Regions from separate parts of the Streptomyces malaysiensis subsp. malaysiensis genome, predicted to be linked through region 1. Evidence: riboswitches for the same ligand, from Rfam matches in the RefSeq annotation. Region 1 holds a riboswitch; each other region holds the start of a gene.

Region 1 (5,513 bases):
GCCCCGCGACGGCACGCTCCCGGAGGTGATCGGCGGCCAGCTGCGCGAGGTCGTGGAGGAGGAGGTCCCGGCCCGCGCCCTGATGGCTGCGTACCGGCTGCCGCACGACGGCACCCGTGAGTCCGACGCCGCCGACCTGGCGCTGACCGTCCTCGGCGGCGGGGAGTCCTCCCGGCTCCACAACCGCCTGGTGCGCCGCGATCGCACCGCGGTGGCCGCCGGATTCGGCCTGCTGCGGCTTTCGGGCGCCCCCTCGCTGGGCTGGCTGGACGTGAAGACCTCCGGCGGTGTCGAGGTGCCCGCCATCGAGGCCGCCGTCGACGAGGAGCTGGCCCGCTTCGCCGAGGAGGGGCCCACCCCGCAGGAGATGGAGCGCGCTCAGGCGCAGATCGAGCGGGAGTGGCTGGACCGGCTGGCCACGGTCGGCGGCCGGGCCGACGAGCTCTGCCGGTACGCCGTGCTCTTCGGCGATCCGCAGCTGGCGCTGACCGCCGTGGAGCGGGTGCTGGACATCACCCCCGAGGAGGTGCGGGCCGTGGCCGCGGCGCGGCTGCGTCCCGACAACCGCGCCGTGCTGGTCTACGAGCCCGTCCAGGGCGCCGAGGACGCAGCCGGCACCGCCGACGAAGCCGCCGAGACCGACGCAGAAGGGGAGGCGGCCCAGTGAGCGACGCCGTCACCGCGACCATGACGTTCCACCCGCAGCCCAAGGGCGGCGCCCCCAGGCCGTGGGCGTTCCCGGCCCCCGAGCGCGGTGAGCTGCCCAACGGCCTCACCGTGCTGCGCTGCCACCGCCCCGGCCAGCAGGTCGTCGCCGTCGAGATCAACCTGGAGGCGCCGCTGGACGCCGAGCCGGCCGGGCTCGAAGGCGTCGCCACGATCATGGCGCGCGCCCTGTCGGAGGGCACCGACAAGCACGACGCCGAGGAGTTCGCCGCAGAGCTCGAGCGCTGCGGCGCCACGCTGGACGCGCACGCCGACCACCCCGGTGTCCGCGTTTCCTTGGAGGTTCCGGTCTCCCGGCTGCCCAAGGCGCTCGGTCTGCTGGCCGACGCCCTGCGCGCCCCCGCCTTCCCGGACGGCGAGGTCGAGCGGCTGGTGCGCAACCGGCTGGACGAGATCCCCCATGAGCTGGCCAATCCGGCCCGCCGCGCCTCGATGGCCTTCGCCGCGGACCTCTTCCCGGCCGAGTCGCGGATGTCCCGGCCGCGCCAGGGCACCCAGGAGACCATCGAGGGCATCGACGCCGCGGCCGTGCGGGCCTTCTACGAGGCGCATGTCCGGCCCTCCACCGCCACCGCCGTCATCGTGGGCGACCTCGCCGGTGTCGACGTCGACCAAGCGCTCGCCGACACCCTCGGCGCCTGGACGGGCGGGACGGCCGCGCCGCGCACGGCTCCGCCGATCGTCGCGGACGACACCGGCCGTGTGGTGATCGTCGACCGGCCGGGCGCGGTGCAGACCCAGCTGCTCATCGGGCGCATCGGCGCCGACCGCCACGACCGGGTCTGGCCCGCGCAGGTGCTCGGCACGTACTGCCTGGGCGGCACCCTCACCTCCCGCCTCGACCGGGTGCTGCGCGAGGAGAAGGGCTACACCTACGGGGTGCGCGCCTTCGGCCAGGTGCTGCGCTCCGCGCCCGCGGGCGGATCCGGGGGCGCCGCGATGCTGGCGATCAGCGGCTCGGTGGCCACCGAGGTCACCGGACCCGCGCTGGAGGACCTCTGGAAGGTGCTGCGCACGCTGAAGGAGGAGGGGCTCACCGACGAGGAGCGCGATGTCGCGGTGCAGAACCTGGTGGGCGTCGCCCCGCTGAAGTACGAGACGGCGGCGGCCGTCGCGGGCACCCTCGCCGACCAGGTCGAGCAGCATCTTCCGGACGATTTCCAGGCGCAGTTGTACGCCCGGCTCGCGGAGACCGGCACGGTGGAGGCGACCGCCGCGGTGGTGAGCGCCTTCCCGGCGGACCGGCTGGTCACGGTGCTGGTCGGGGACGCCTCGGCGATCGCGGAGCCGGTCCGGGCGCTGGGCATCGGCGAGGTGCGCGTCATCTCCGGCTGAACCGCCCGGAGTTGGCCGGATCCGGTCGATGAGCCGCCCATCCGGCGGGCTCGCCGACGGTCCGGCGGGGCGGTCCGGCAGGGCGGTCCGGCAACGAGCGAACAGGGGAAGGACCCCGGCACCGAGAGGTGCCGGGGTCCTTCCTTCATGTCCGGTTTATGGGGGTGGCTGCTTGTTTGGTTTGTGGGGAGAGCAACAAAAATCGGGAACCGTTTGGTGATCGAAAGCGGGCCCGTCTAGCGTCGGTCCGGCTGTTCGCCAGCGACTCGCCGCACCCGCGGCACGGACAGCCATCGCCGAGTCCCCGTACGGCGCAAGCCAGGGGAGCCGGGGACCCAACACGTCCCCAGGGGTGAATCGGGCGCCTTCCCCGGCCGGGGGAGGAGTCCGTAGGAGACCTTCCTGCTCCGAACCCGTCAGCTAACCCGGTAGGCGAGAAGGAAGGAAAGGAGTGCGCCACAATATGGCGTCCACCCGCGCTGCCACCGGGAAGCACCGCCGCACCACCAAGGTCAACATCCGCACCGGCGCGAACGTCGTGGGTATCACCACGGTCGCCTCGGGCGTCGTCGCCGGGATAACCGGGCAGGCTTTCGCGGCCGACGGGGGCACCGCTCCCCAGCAGGCCGGTCTGACCCAGGCGATCGCCATCGGCGACGGGATCGCGGACCATATCGAGGCCCAGGCGCAGTCCCAGGAGACCGCCGCCGAGCAGGCCGCCGCCAAGGCCAAGGCGGAGGCGATCGCCCGCCAGGAGGCCGCCAGGAAGGCGGAGGCCGCGGCGAAGAAGGCCAAGGCCGAGCGTGAGGCCAAGGAGCGCGCGGCGCGCGAGGCCGAGCGCCGGCGCCTCAACACCTTCGTGTCGCCGATCACCGGCTCCTACGTCTCCACCGGCTACCACGCGTCCAGCGGTCTGTGGTCCTCCGGCAGCCACACCGGTATCGACTTCCACGCCTCCACCGGCACCTCGGTGCACTCCGTGGGCATCGGCGAGGTCGTCGAGGCGGGCTGGGGCGGCTCCTACGGCAACAATGTCGTCATCAAGATGAACGACGGCACCTACACCCAGTACGGCCACCTGTCGTCGATCAGCGTCTCGGTCGGCCAGCAGGTCACCCCCGGCCAGCAGATCGGCCTGTCGGGCGCCACCGGCAACGTCACCGGTCCGCATCTGCACTTCGAGGCCCGCTCCGGCGAGGACTACGGCTCGGACATCGACCCGCTGTCGTATCTGCGTTCGCACGGCGTCAACGTCTGACCCGGTCGACGTAGAACCCCGGTCGGCATCCGGCCCTGGTCGACGTCCGATCCGCAAGACCGTGAAGGCCGCAAGACCGTGAAGGCCGCGAGACCGTGAAGGCCGCGAGACCGCGAAGGCCGTGAAGACCGCGCGGACGCCGCCGCGGTGCCGCGAGACTCCGAGAAGGCCCCGTCCACCGGACGGGGCCTTCGGCGTGCGGCCGCCCACTGACCAAAAAATATCCATGAAATGGGCCCCGCCATCGGAAATTGCGTCCGATTGGAATAGAGTCGTTCAACGCGCGTTCAATGGGCGCGTTTCGCGGGTGTTAAGGCGGAGGTTCGACAATGTGGGACCGGAAGTGAGCGGGGATACGACCGAGGTCCAGGGCGGCCGCCGGATTTCGGCACATGCGGTGTGCGCCGCGATTCGCGACGACATCGTCTCCGGCACATATCCGCCCGGCGGCCGGCTCACCGAGGAACTCCTCGCCCGGCGCTACGGCGTCTCGCGGGTCCCGGTCCGCGAGGCCCTGCGCACCCTGGAGTCCGAGGGCTTCGTGACCACCCGGCGGCACGCGGGGGCCTGTGTCGCCCAGCCCTCCGAGCGTGAGGCGGCCGACCTGCTGGACATCCGCGCGCTGCTGGAGCCGCTGGGCGCCGCACGGGCCGCACAGCGCCGCACCGAGGCCCATCTGAAGGTGTTGCGCGGGCTGGTCCGGCTCGGCCGGGAGCGGGCCCAGTGCGGCCGGCTCGGCGAACTGCGGCCGCTGGGCGACTGGTTCCACGAGACGCTCGCCCAGGCGTCCGGCAGCCCGAGCCTGGCCGCGATGCTGGTCCAGCTGCGCCGCAAGACCGCATGGGTGTACGCGGCGGCTTCCGCGCCGCACCCCGCGCCGCCCGGGTCCGCCCCGCGCCCCGACCCCGCCGCGCGGGCCGTGGAGTCCTGGGCGGAGCACGGCGCGCTGGTGGACGCGGTGGCGCGCGGCGACGCCGACCGGGCGCGGGCCCTGGCCGCCGCGCACACCGAGCGCGCGCTATCGGAATACCGGCTGCGCCGCCCATCCCCGGTGAGGGTTTCGAAACATTCCGAAAACACGGCGAGCGGCCGGAATTAACAGAGATCCCGTATACAAGTCGTGGGAATTCTCGGCGCGGTTTCACGGCGCTCGGTTCTCCGTCTCCGAGAGCGGAAACCGAAAAACAGCGGGGCCGCGGTGGCCATTACGGCCACCGCGGGGCCGCGGTGGCCATTACGGCCACCGCGGCCCCGCTGTGCCGATTCCCTGACTCGCGGATTCACCCGGGAATCACAAGAGAATCCCCCGGGAATCGGACGGGAATCAGACGGTCTCGGGAAGCTCCTCGAGGCCCTCGGCCACCAGCTTCGCCAGCCGGTCGAGCGCGACCTCGGCGTCGTCCGCGACGGAAGCGAGGACGACCTCCTCGCCGCCCTGGGCCCCCAGGCCGAGCACGGCCAGCATGGAGGCGGCGTTGACCGGGGTGCCGTCGCCCTTGGCGATCGTGATGGGGACGCCGGCGGCGGTGGCCGCCCGGACGAAGATCGACGCAGGGCGGGCGTGCAGGCCCTCGGCCCAGCCGATGGTGACGCGGCGCTCAGCCATGGTGTTGCCCTTCAGGTGTGACGATGCTGTTGTCTAGACCAAAATCATACGGTGTCCGGATCCACCCGGACGATGTCCGAGTGAGTCCGAGCATGCCCGGACCGGCCCGATACGGACCTTCCCCCGACACTCGGCCCCGACGCAAGGGTGTCCACCATCCGGACCGGGCGGGGCCCGTACCCTGGCCCCATGCGGAGCCCGTCGGACCATCACGCCTACCCGACCCACTGGGAAGCCGATGTGGTGCTCAGGGACGGCGGCACGGCCCAGATCCGTCCCATCACCACCGATGACGCCCAGCGGCTGGTCAGCTTCTACGAGCGGGTCTCGGACGAGTCGAAGTACTACCGCTTCTTCGCGCCCTACCCCCGCCTCTCCGACCGCGACGTCCACCGCTTCACCCACCACGACTACGTCGATCGGGTGGGCCTGGCGGCCACCGTCGGGGACGAGTTCATCGCCACCGTGCGCTACGACCGCATCGACGCCCGTGGGATGCCCGCCGCGGCCCCCGCCGACGAGGCCGAGGTCGCCTTCCTCGTCCAGGACGCCCACCAGGGCCGTGGGGTGGCCTCCGCGCTCCTGGAA
Region 2 (5,513 bases), on a different contig from region 1:
AGCAGGTCCAGTTCCGGCTGGGTGAGCTTGAGGTTCACCGAGGCCAGCAGGGGTGGGAGCTGGTCCACGGTGCGGGCGCTGGCGATGGGGGCCACGACCGTCGGGCGGGCGAGGAGCCAGGCCAGGGCGACCGTGGCGGGCTCTGTGCCGTGGTTGGCGGCGACGTCGTCCAGTGCGGCGAGGACCTTCTGGCCGCGCTCCGTCTCCAGGTGCTTGGCCGCGCCCGTGGAGCGGGGGCTGTCGACCGCCGTGCCCGGGCGGTATTTGCCGGTGAGGAAGCCGGAGGCCAGGGCGTAGTACGGGGCGGTCGCCAGGCCGTGGCGGGTGGCGACATCGGCCAAGTCGCCCTCGAAGGTGTCGCGCGAGACCAGGTTGTAGTGCGGCTGGAGGGCGACGTAGCGGGCCAGGTTCTCCCGGGTGGAGAAGGTCAGCAGCGCCTCCAGGCGGTCCGCGGCCACGTTGGACGCGGCGATCTCGCGGACCTTGCCCTCCCTGACCAGTTCGTCCAGGGTGGTGATGATCTCCTCCACCGGCACCGACGGATCGTCGTAGTGGGTGTAGTAGAGATCGATGTAGTCGGTGCGCAGCCGCTGGAGGGATTCCTCCACGCCCGATTTGATGGCGGACGAGGTCAGGCCGCGCGGCTCCGGGGAGCCACCGCCCACCCTGGTGGCGAGGACGATGTCGGAGCGGTTGCCGCGGGAGGCGAACCAGTTGCCGAGGATGGTCTCGGACTCGCCGCCCTGGTTGCCCGGTACCCAGGCGGAGTAGACATCGGCGGTGTCGATGAAATTGCCGCCGGCCGCCGCGTAGGCGTCGAGGACCCTGAAGGACTCGGCTTCGTTCGCGGTCCAGCCGAAGACGTTCCCACCGAGGGAGAGCGGGAAGACGGACAGGCCGCCGATCTTCCTTGTGATGTCAGCGGTGTCAGTGTTGTCAGCCATACGTTTTTACAACCGCCGGCGTACGTGTGTTGTTCCGGCCCGCCGTTCCCGGGGAGTTCCCGGGGAGTTCCCGGGGAGCGGCGCCGGTGGTCCGTAAAAAACCGGCGGCCCTGGCGTCAAGGGGGGAGAGAGCGCCAGAGCCGCCGGAGTATCAGGGGGTCATCCCGTGCTGGCGCAGCCAGGGCATCGGGTCGATCGGCGAGCCGCCGCCGGGCCGGACCTCGAGGTGGAGGTGCGGGCCGGTCACATTGCCGGTGGCGCCGACGCGGGCGATGACGTCGCCCGTCGACACCTTGCCCGAGGTGACGACCATCGAGGACAGGTGGCAGAACCAGAGCTCGGTGCCGTCGTCGAGGGTCAGCACGATGCGGTAACCGTACGAACCGGCCCAGCCCGCCTGGGTGATGGTGCCGCCGTGCACCGCCTTGACCGGGGTGCCGGTCGGGGCGGCGAAGTCCTGGCCGGTGTGGTCGGCCGACCATATGTCGCCCGCCTGGCCGAAGCTGGCGGTCAGGGTGTACGAGCCGACGGGGAGGGTATACGCGGCGGCGAGTCTGGCCTGGCGCTCGGCCGCGGCCTTCTTCTCGGCCGCCTCCTTCGCCCGCTGCTCGGCGGCCCGCTTCGCCGCGGCGGCGGCCTCGGCCTTGGCCTTCCGCTTCGCGGCCGCCTCCGCGGCCTGGTCGGCGGCCTTGTCCGCGGCGGCCTTGGCGGCGGCCTGCGCCGCGGCGGTGCGGCTGTCCTCGTCCGCCGCGTTCTGCTGGTTCTCGGCCTGCTGGAGGATGCGGGCGCGGAGCGCCTCGCCCGCGTCGGTGGTGCCGCGCTGCTCGTCCTCGTTGGTCAGACCGGCCTGGGAGAGGGGCGCGGCGGCGGTCTGCGAGCCGCCGCTGTCGTCCGACGCCCAGGAGCCGATGCCGGGCAGGTCCTTGGCGGCGGGCAGGCTGGCCTTGACCTGATCGGCGACATGTCCGAGGTCCGGCATGGATATGGGCAGTGCGGGACGGTCCTTGGCGCTGGCCATACCGCCCGCGCCGACCGCCGCGATCACACCGACCCCGAGGACGGCGCCGCTGCGCGCCATGGTCCCGCCGCGCTGCTTGGCCACGCGGTGCCGGCCGCGTACGGGAGCGATGGACTCCTCGGTGGGGTTCCACTCCTCCCAGGTCTCGGAGTCGAATCCGGCACCCGGGCCCTCGGCGGCGCCCTCGTCCGCGTAGAAATCGTCGGGGGCGAAGCGGCCGTCCCCGGAACTCATCCCGCCGCCGGCGTCGAAGCCGGGGCCGTAGGCGGTGGCGGTCCCCAAACCGCCGCCCCGTGTGCGATACGGGGCTTCGTCCAGGACAGACCTGTTGGACGCCACGGAGGCGCACTCCTTTCCTTCCCTCTCGCCTACCGGGTTAGCTGACGGGTTCGGAGCAGGAAGGTCTCCTACGGGTCAGGTTCGACCCGATTCACCCCAAGGTGTTGGTTCCCCGGTTCCCTTGGTGCTGCTGTTGGTGCGGTACTGCCGCTGTGCGTACGGGATTCGGCGACGGCGCACGGTGCCGTCCTTGCGACGGTTGTGACGACCGCGCTGCGTTATCGAACGTTAATAGAGAGCGCGATGTGATTCCAAGCTGTTCCGAGGAATCCGCGCACCTTTGGCATGAACTTAGCGCCCAAGAGCGGACAGATGGGGGCGAGTCGGCGGGCAGTGTGAGGGGGTGCATAACCGCAGGCCGGGCGATCGTGCATCAATTGTTATGCGGAGGGGTCTCAGTCGGTTACGGACGGTGTATGGCCCAGGTCGGCTACGGGCGGGGGGCGGGGGCGTTGTCCCTCGTACGGTCGCCGTCGTGCCCGTTCCTGCTGCCGTTGTCGCGCTCGTTGTCGCGCCGGTTGCCACGTCCGTTCTCGCGTCGGTCGCCACGTCTGTTCTCGCGCCCGTTCTCACGCCTGTTCCCGTACCCGTTCCCGTACCCGTTCCCGCATCCGTTCTCGTGTCCGTTCCCGCGGGCCCGGGTTCGGCGGACCGCCAGCAGCGCCATGTCGTCCGGTGTCCCGCCGCCCGTATGGTGCTCGACATCGGCCACCAACGCGTCCAGCAGCTCCTGCGGACCGGAGAAGCGGCGGCCGCGCAGCCGCTTCTCCGGGTCGTAGAAAACGCCGCCGCGGTCCCGGGCCTCCGTCACCCCGTCCGTGAACAGCAGCAGCGTCTCCCCCTCCTCGAACCCCAGCTCCATCACCCGGTCCGGCCAGCCGCCCAACTCCCCCATCCCCACCGGCAGCGCCGACACCTCCGGCTCCAGGGCGCGCACCGCGCCGTCCTCCTCCAGGAGCAGCGGTGGCGGATGACCGCGGTTGATCAGCCGCAGGGTGGAGTCGCCACGCGGAATCTCGGCCACCACTGCCGTCGTGAACCCCTCGAACACCTCCAGGTCGGCCCGCCGGGCGCCCTCGCGCTGTAGCGCCCGCTCCAGCCGGCCCACGAGCGCCTCCAGGGTCGTCTCCTGCTCCGCCGCCTCCCGGAAGCAGCCGAGGAGGATCGCGACGACCTCCACGGCTTGCAGTCCCTTGCCTCGTACGTCCCCGACGGTCAGCCGTACACCGTGCGGGGTGTCCTGGACCGCGTACAGATCACCGCCGATCGCCGCGTACTTCTCCGCCGGTACGTAACGCGCGGCGATCTCCAGCCCGGCGAGACGGGCGGGTGGCGCGGGCAGAACGGCGCGCTGGGCCGCCTCCGCGACACCGCGCGCCGAGGCGAGCCGGTGGTAGCTGCGGCGTACGACACGGTTGATCACCAACGCCAGCACGGTCACGGTCGCGACCGTGCCGATCTCGGTGGCCGCCTGGGTCGGGTCCCCCGCACCGTGCAACTCCGCCAGCAGACAGGTGGCGAACATGCCGACGACGGCCGTGACGATGGTCTGGCGCAACGGTAAGAGCGCCGCGGCGACCAAGGGGGCGGCGGCGAAGAAGGGCGAGGCGGTGTAACCGGGCGGCGCGGCCAGGTCGAAGCCGATGCCACAGAGGATGAGGAGTGACGGGGCCCACCGGGCCAACCGGCGACCCGGCGGCCCCTTGCCGCCCTCATCGGCCATCGGAGACCGCACCGCGGTGGGCCCGGTGGACGCGTCGTCAGCGGCACCGGACGCGGTGGCGGTGTCGATGAGCGTACGAAGGCGGGTCGGGCGGCGGGCGCGCGGGCGGCTCAGTCGGGGCCAGGCCGTACGCCATTGCGTACGCGACTCCGTACGGGCGCCCGTACGAGCCCTGCTCCCACGCACCCGCACCGGCTTCTCTCGCTTCCCTGGTCCGCGTCCCGCCGCCGTCGCTGTCGCCACTGCCGCTGCCGCCACTGCCGTCGCCGCTGCCACTGCCATCGCTACTGCCGCTGCCGTCACTGCCGCCGCTGCCGTCACCGTCGTCACCAGGCTTCCGGCTGACGGGCCGCCAGGCGAGTCGGTGTCGGCCAAGCGGGTGTGCTGCGGACAGGCGCTGTGGACAGGCGCTGCGGACGGGCGGCGTGAACGGTCCCGGCGATGCTGGGGATGGGATGGGGATACGTGCTGCCGTAACGGAGGCGTTCCTGGGCCTCGCGCCTTGATGGCCCCCTTACGGGCGCGGCGAACGCGCTAAGGGTGCGTCAGAGGTCGACGCCGAGCGCGCGGGCGCGGCGGTCCGCCGCCAGCTCCGCCGAGACCTCGTCGAGGTACACCTCGCACACCAGCCGTCCGTCCCGGGTGAGGTTGTGCTCCAGCTCCCACAGCACGATCTCGTCCCCTCCGGCGAGCAGGAAGGCGTGCTCGTAGAAGCGGCACCAGGTGGCGTCGGGACCGCCGGAGCGGCGACGGGGCTTGGGCGCGAGGGCGATGTCATGGGCGAACGCGGTCGCCAGCAGCCGCTCGGTCTCCTCGCCTGGGCGGTCGGAGTTCTCCGCGCGGCGCAGGACGCGGCGGGCATGGTCGGCCGAATTGTCGGCCACATAGGCACGGGAGGTCTCCACGGGCTCGGCCGTGTGCAGCAGCTGGTCCGGGAGCCAGAGCGGTAACCCGTCGAGCTCCTCCCAGCGGGCGCCGCCGAGGCGCTCATGGACGCGGCGCTCGGCCAGCATCAGGGCGTCCTCGTCCGCGTAGAGCTCGTACAGCGGGCGATTGCCCTCGCCCGTGTTGTGTTCCAGTTCCCACAGCAGCAGGCTGCTGCCGTCGGGGAGCAGGAAGACATGCCGATAGGTGCTGTACCCCAGCTGGCCGCACCGCTCGTTGCACTGTCGGCAGGACCGCAACTCGGACTGGTGCATCAGGGCGCTCCGCGCCTGGGCCAGCACCGACTCGCTGATATCGAAGCCGTTCTGAGCACGGGCCAGCAGCCCGTCCATCAGCTCGGACGGCGTCGCGTCCCCTCGTGAGTGCCCCATGTCTCTCCTCCCGCCTCCCGGCTTTGATTCGCCGCGCCCCCCGGGCGACCACTTCGCGTACTTAGCGTAGCGGCGCGAACACGCGCCGCGCTGGCGGTTCGGCAAAGCTGTCGGTGTGACTGTGCCTCACTCACTCCTGCGTCGTAGAGCCTGGATGTATCACTCGTCCGACC
Region 3 (5,513 bases), on a different contig from region 1:
CCTCCGTCTGCGCCCTGGGCGTCACCGCCGTGGCGGCCGCCTCGGTCAGCGGGATCGGAAGCGACAAGAAGGACGAGTCCACCACCCAGGCCGCCCCCGACACCGCGGCGGCCCCCGTGAAGCCCTCCGTCGCCAACAGCAAGCTGGACTCCCAGCTCGCCGGGGTCCGCGAAGGCGCCGACGACTTCCGCGACCGCGCCAGCCGCACCCAGGAGCGGATCGACCTCCAGGCACGCCAGGCAGCGGAGAAGAAGCGCAAGGCCGAGGAGGCGGCGCGCAAGGAGGCGCTGCGCCCGAAGTTCGCGCTGCCCGTCGCCCAGCACGGCCTCAGCGCCATGTTCGGCCAGGCCGGTATCAACTGGATGTCGGTGCACACCGGCATCGACTTCCCGGTGAGCTACGGGACGCCCGTGATGGCCGCCACCGATGGCACCGTAACGACGCAGTGGAACGACGCCTACGGCAATATGGTCGTCCTGACCAGCCCGGACGGCACGGAGACCTGGTACTGCCACCTCAGCAGCGCCAAGATCCGCTCCGGGACCGTGAAGGCCGGGGACACCATCGCGTACTCCGGGAACTCCGGTAACTCCACCGGCCCCCATCTGCACTTCGAGGTCCACCCCGGCGGCGGCGCGGCCATCGACCCGCTGCCCTGGCTGCGCGGCCAGGGCCTCGACCCCACCTGATCCGGCAGGGCCACCTCAGCCCCGGGCGCTGATCCCCGCAGCGCCACCGTGGCGCGCCACCGGCGCACCACGGCCGCGGGCCTACGCCTCGGCCTCGCCCGCTACAGCTTCTCCACCGGTGCGTACCGCAGCAGCAGCCGCTTGGGCTTCTCGTCACCGAAGTCGATCGTCGCCTCCGCGTTGTCCCCGCTGCCCTTCACCGCCACCACCGTGCCGAGCCCGAACGAGTCATGGGTGACCCGGTCGCCGATGGCCAGCGCGACCACCGGGCGCTCACTGGCCCGCCGGGTGGCGAACCCGCTGCCCCCGGTGCGCGAACGCGACGACGACAGACCGGACGACAGCCCTGACGGCGGGGTCGAGGCGACGCCGCTCATGGACGCCGACGGGGTGGCGGGCCCGGTGCGCCGCCACCGCACATACTGGTCCGGGATCTCCTCCAGGAAGCGGGACGGCGGGTTGTACGCGGGCTGGCCCCATGCGCTGCGCATCGTCGAGCGGGTCAGATAGAGCCGCTCGCGGGCCCGGGTGATCCCCACATAGGCCAGCCGGCGCTCCTCCTCCAGCTCCTTGGTCTGGCCGAGCGCCCGCATATGCGGGAAGACGCCGTCCTCCATACCGGTGAGGAAGACGACCGGGAACTCCAGGCCCTTCGCCGTGTGCAGCGTCATCAGCGTGATCACGCCGGAGCCCTCGGTGTCCTCGTCCGGGATCTGGTCCGAGTCGGCGACGAGCGCGACCTGCTCCAGGAAGTCCGCGAGGGTGCCGGGGTTCTCGCCCCGGTCCTGCTCGAACTCCAGGGCCACGGCCGCGAGCTCCTGGAGGTTCTCGATCCGGGTCTCGTCCTGCGGATCGGTGGACGTCTGGAGCTCGGCCAGATAGCCGGTGCGCTCCAGCACGGCCTCCAGGACGGTCGCCGGGCCCGCCCCGGACTCCACGATGGTGTGCAGCTCCTCCATGAGCGTGTTGAACCGCTTGACGGCGTTGGCCGAGCGGGCCGCCATGCCGTACGCCTCGTCGACCCGGCGCAGCGCCTGCGGGAAGGTGATCTTCTCGCGCAGGGCCAGCGCGTCGATCATGGCCTCCGCGCGCTCCCCGATACCGCGCTTGGGCACGTTCAGGATCCGGCGCAGCGGGACGGCGTCCTCGGGGTTGGCCAGCACCCGCAGATACGCGAGGACGTCGCGGACCTCCTTGCGCTCGTAGAAGCGCACCCCGCCGACGACCTTGTACGGCAGCCCGACCCGGATGAAGACCTCCTCGAAGACACGGGACTGGGCGTTGGTCCGGTAGAAGACCGCCACATCCCCGGCCCTGGCGTCGTCCGCGTCGGTCAGCCGGTCGATCTCGTCGGCGACGAACTGGGCCTCGTCGTGCTCGGTGTCGGCCACATAGCCGGTGATCTCGGTCCCGGCGCCGGCGTCCGTCCACAGGTTCTTCGGGCGGCGGTTCTCATTGCGCTCGATGACCGCGTTGGCCGCGCTCAGGATGGTCTGGGTGGAGCGGTAGTTCTGCTCGAGGAGGATCGTCCGCGCGCTGGGGTAGTCCTCCTCGAACTGGAGGATGTTACGGATCGTGGCGCCCCGGAAGGCGTAGATCGACTGGTCGGCGTCGCCCACCACGCACAGCTCGGCGGCCGGGGTCTCGTCGGTGCCGGTGCCCACCAACTCGCGCACGAGTGTGTACTGCGCGTGGTTGGTGTCCTGGTACTCGTCCACCAGGACGTGCCGGAAGCGGCGGCGGTAGTGCTCCGCGACGTCCGGGAACGCCTGGAGCAGATTGACCGTGGTCATGATGATGTCGTCGAAGTCCAGCGCATTGGCCTCGCGCAGCCGCGCCTGGTACATCACATACGCCTCGGCCAAGGTCTTCTCAAAGCCGTCCGATGCCTGTCCGGCGAAGGTCTCCTCGTCGATCAGCTCGTTCTTGAGGTTGGAGATCTTGGCGCTGAAGGACTTCGGCGGGAACCGCTTGGGGTCGAGGTCCAGATCCCGGCAGACCAGCGACATCAGCCGCTTGGAGTCGGCGGCGTCGTAGATCGAGAACGACGAGGTGAAGCCCAGCTTCTTCGACTCCCGGCGCAGGATGCGGACGCAGGCGCTGTGGAAGGTGGACACCCACATGGCGTTGGCCCGCGGGCCGACGAGCTCCTCGACCCGCTCCTTCATCTCGCCCGCCGCCTTGTTGGTGAAGGTGATGGCGAGGATCTGGCCGGGGTGTGTGCCGCGGGCTCCGAGCAGATACGCGATGCGGTGGGTGAGCACCCGGGTCTTGCCCGAACCGGCGCCCGCGACGATCAGCAGCGGCGAGCCGGTGTGCTCCACGGCGGCCCTCTGCTGCTCGTTCAACCCCTGGAGCAGGGCGGACGGGTCCACCACGGACCGCGCCGCGCCGTCCCGGTAATGGGACTCCCGGGGCACGGGCGCGTCGAATCCGCCGCTGAAGAGGTGATGCGGCACATCCTCGGCACCGCCGTGGCCAGGGTGCGCCGAATCCTCGGGCGGCGGGGGCTGCTCCTCGTCCGAGGGAGGCCCGAGGTCCGCCAGGAAGCTGTCGTCAAAGAGGCTGCTCATCGCTCACCGAGTCTAGGCCGCCCCACTGACAGCCGACCTACGAACATCACGAAACGGTTTCGGGCAAAACGCCCACCAGCCTTCACAGAAGCCCCACGCGTTGGCTACCGTCCTGCCTCAGGCGGCCCGAGATCCGTCGGCGAACCGCGCCGGCACGGGTGGCCTCCGCCGAGTCCGGTATCGCCGTGAGGCGCCCGGAGCCGGGGACCCAACAACGCAAGACCGGGGTGAATCGGCCGGAAACGGTGCGGCACGGACAGTGCCGCCCGGAGACGGCCGTAGGGCAGCCTTCCGAACCGCCCGAACCCGACAGCTAACCCGGTAGGCGGTCCACGGAAGGAGTCGCCTCCCTTGGCGTCGCACCGCAAGCCGCGGAGCCGAATACCCGCCCCGCTCACCGGCCACGGCCGCCGTACGGCCGTCGGGTTCACCACGGCCGCCCTCGCGTCCGTCACCCTCCTCTCCCAGACGGCCAACGCCGCACCCGCCGACCCCAAGCCGGCTACGCAGTCGCTCGAGAAGGTCAAGGAGAAGGTCGACACCCTCTACCACCAGGCGGAGACCGCCACCCAGCACTACAACGCCGCCAAGGAGCGCACCGACCAGCAGCGGGGCAAGGTCGACAAGTTGCTGGACTCCGTCGCCCAGCGCACCGAGAAGCTCAACGAGGCGCGGCGCATGCTCGGCCAGTACGCCGCCGCCCAGTACCGCGACGGCGGGATGGCCCGCTCCGCCGCGACCCTGCTGTTCTCCAACAACCCGCAGGACGTCTTCGACCAGTCGCATCTGATGGACCGGATGACCGGCCGGCAGAAGCAGGCCGTCGACGACTTCCAGAAGCAGCGGGCGGAGGCCGCCAAGGAGCGCGGCAAGGCCAGCGAAAGCCTCGCCTCGCTGACCTCGGCGCAGAAGCAGCTGAAGATCCAGAAGAAGACCGTCCAGGACAAGCTGACCGAGGCCCGGCGGCTGCTGGCGAATCTGACCGCCAAGGAGAAGGCGCGGCTGGCGGCGATCGAGAAGAAGAAGGCGGAGGAGGACCGCCGTAAGGCCGCCGCACTCGCCGAGAAGCAGCGGCAGGAGGCCGCCGCGCGCAAGAAGCAGCAGGAGCAGCAGCAACAGGAACAGCAGAACACGGGCAGCGGCTCCGGTTCGACGACGCCCTCGGCCCCGGCCGACACCTCCAAGGCGGCCCAGGCCATCGCCTTCGCGAAGGCGCAGATCGGCAAGCCGTATGTCTGGGGCGCCACCGGCCCCAGCTCCTTCGACTGCTCGGGGCTGACACAGGCGGCCTGGAAGTCCGCCGGGATCTCGCTGCCGCGCACCACCTGGGACCAGGTGAAGGTCGGTACGCGGGTCTCGACGTCCCAACTCCAGCCGGGCGATCTCGTCTTCTTCTACGACGACATCAGCCATGTGGGCCTCTACATCGGCGACGGGATGATGATCCACGCGCCGAAGCCCGGCGATGTGGTGAAGAAGGCGCCGATCACGGAGATGCCGATCTACGGGAGCGTGCGGCCCTCGTAGCCCCCTGGCGCCGGTATGCCGCTGCCCGGGGCCGGACCCCGGGCAGCGGCACCGTCATCGCCTCGGACGCGGGCTCGCGCTTCAGACGCGGCGCTCGTGCCTCAGGTGCCGGGCTTGCGCCCGTAGACGTACACGTCGTCGCCGTTCCGCAGCAGGCTCCAGTACTTCTTGGCGTCACCCTTGCGCATGTTGACGCAGCCGTGGGAGCCCGGCGGGGACCATACGCTGCCCGCGATCGAGTGGAACGCCTGGCCACCGTCGAAGAACTGGCTGTACGGCATGGCGACGTTGTAGAGCGTCGACCAGTGGTCGATGTTCCGCCAGTAGACCCTCTTCAGCCCGGTGCGGGTCTCGAAGCCGTCCCGCCCGGACCGCACCGGCACCGGTCCGTAGACCAGCCGGGAGCCGTCCTGGACCCAGCTCAGCTGCCGGGTGAGGTCGACGCAGGCGATACGGCCCTTGTTGGTGGGGCACTTCTTCGCCGCGTTCGGGTTGTGCCCCGCGGCCTTCTGGGCGTTGATGAGATTCATGACGCCCGAGGTGATCGGGCCCGCGTAGCCGATCGTCGGGCTGATGCCGTGGTCGATCTGGAACTTCTGGATCGCGAGACAGTCCGCCCGCGACTGCCGCCCGTCCACGGGGCGGCCGAGGAACCGCTCGGCCTGCTTCTGATACGGCCCCGCGGTGGTCGTGCACGACGACGCGGCCATGGTCACCGGTGTCA

Evidence for each region. Region 1 has a riboswitch for cyclic di-AMP ahead of AB0E24_RS24030 (M23 family metallopeptidase). Riboswitches for the same ligand answer to the same signal wherever they lie in the genome.
Region 2: linked by a shared signal. The riboswitch ahead of AB0E24_RS14215 (M23 family metallopeptidase) and the one ahead of AB0E24_RS24030 (M23 family metallopeptidase) in region 1 are both predicted to bind cyclic di-AMP.
Region 3: linked by a shared signal. The riboswitch ahead of AB0E24_RS09010 (C40 family peptidase) and the one ahead of AB0E24_RS24030 (M23 family metallopeptidase) in region 1 are both predicted to bind cyclic di-AMP.

What each region holds. Positions count from the first base shown of each region.
Region 1 is NZ_JBEZNG010000012.1:100,597-106,109, forward strand. It holds gene AB0E24_RS24020 (M16 family metallopeptidase) at 1-667, shown strand, start outside; gene AB0E24_RS24025 (M16 family metallopeptidase) at 664-2,061, shown strand; cyclic di-AMP (ydaO/yuaA leader) riboswitch at 2,346-2,510, shown strand; gene AB0E24_RS24030 (M23 family metallopeptidase) at 2,525-3,319, shown strand; gene AB0E24_RS24035 (GntR family transcriptional regulator) at 3,651-4,418, shown strand; gene AB0E24_RS24040 (HPr family phosphocarrier protein) at 4,644-4,925, opposite strand; gene AB0E24_RS24045 (bifunctional acetate--CoA ligase family protein/GNAT family N-acetyltransferase) at 5,115-5,513, shown strand, end outside.
Region 2 is NZ_JBEZNG010000005.1:506,308-511,820, reverse strand. It holds gene AB0E24_RS14220 (aldo/keto reductase) at 1-944, opposite strand, end outside; gene AB0E24_RS14215 (M23 family metallopeptidase) at 1,096-2,301, opposite strand; cyclic di-AMP (ydaO/yuaA leader) riboswitch at 2,313-2,450, opposite strand; gene AB0E24_RS14210 (PP2C family protein-serine/threonine phosphatase) at 2,732-4,210, opposite strand; gene AB0E24_RS14205 (DUF6227 family protein) at 4,570-5,340, opposite strand.
Region 3 is NZ_JBEZNG010000003.1:436,750-442,262, reverse strand. It holds gene AB0E24_RS09020 (M23 family metallopeptidase) at 1-689, shown strand, start outside; gene pcrA (DNA helicase PcrA) at 791-3,262, opposite strand; cyclic di-AMP (ydaO/yuaA leader) riboswitch at 3,419-3,605, shown strand; gene AB0E24_RS09010 (C40 family peptidase) at 3,614-4,789, shown strand; gene AB0E24_RS09005 (L,D-transpeptidase) at 4,891-5,513, opposite strand, start outside.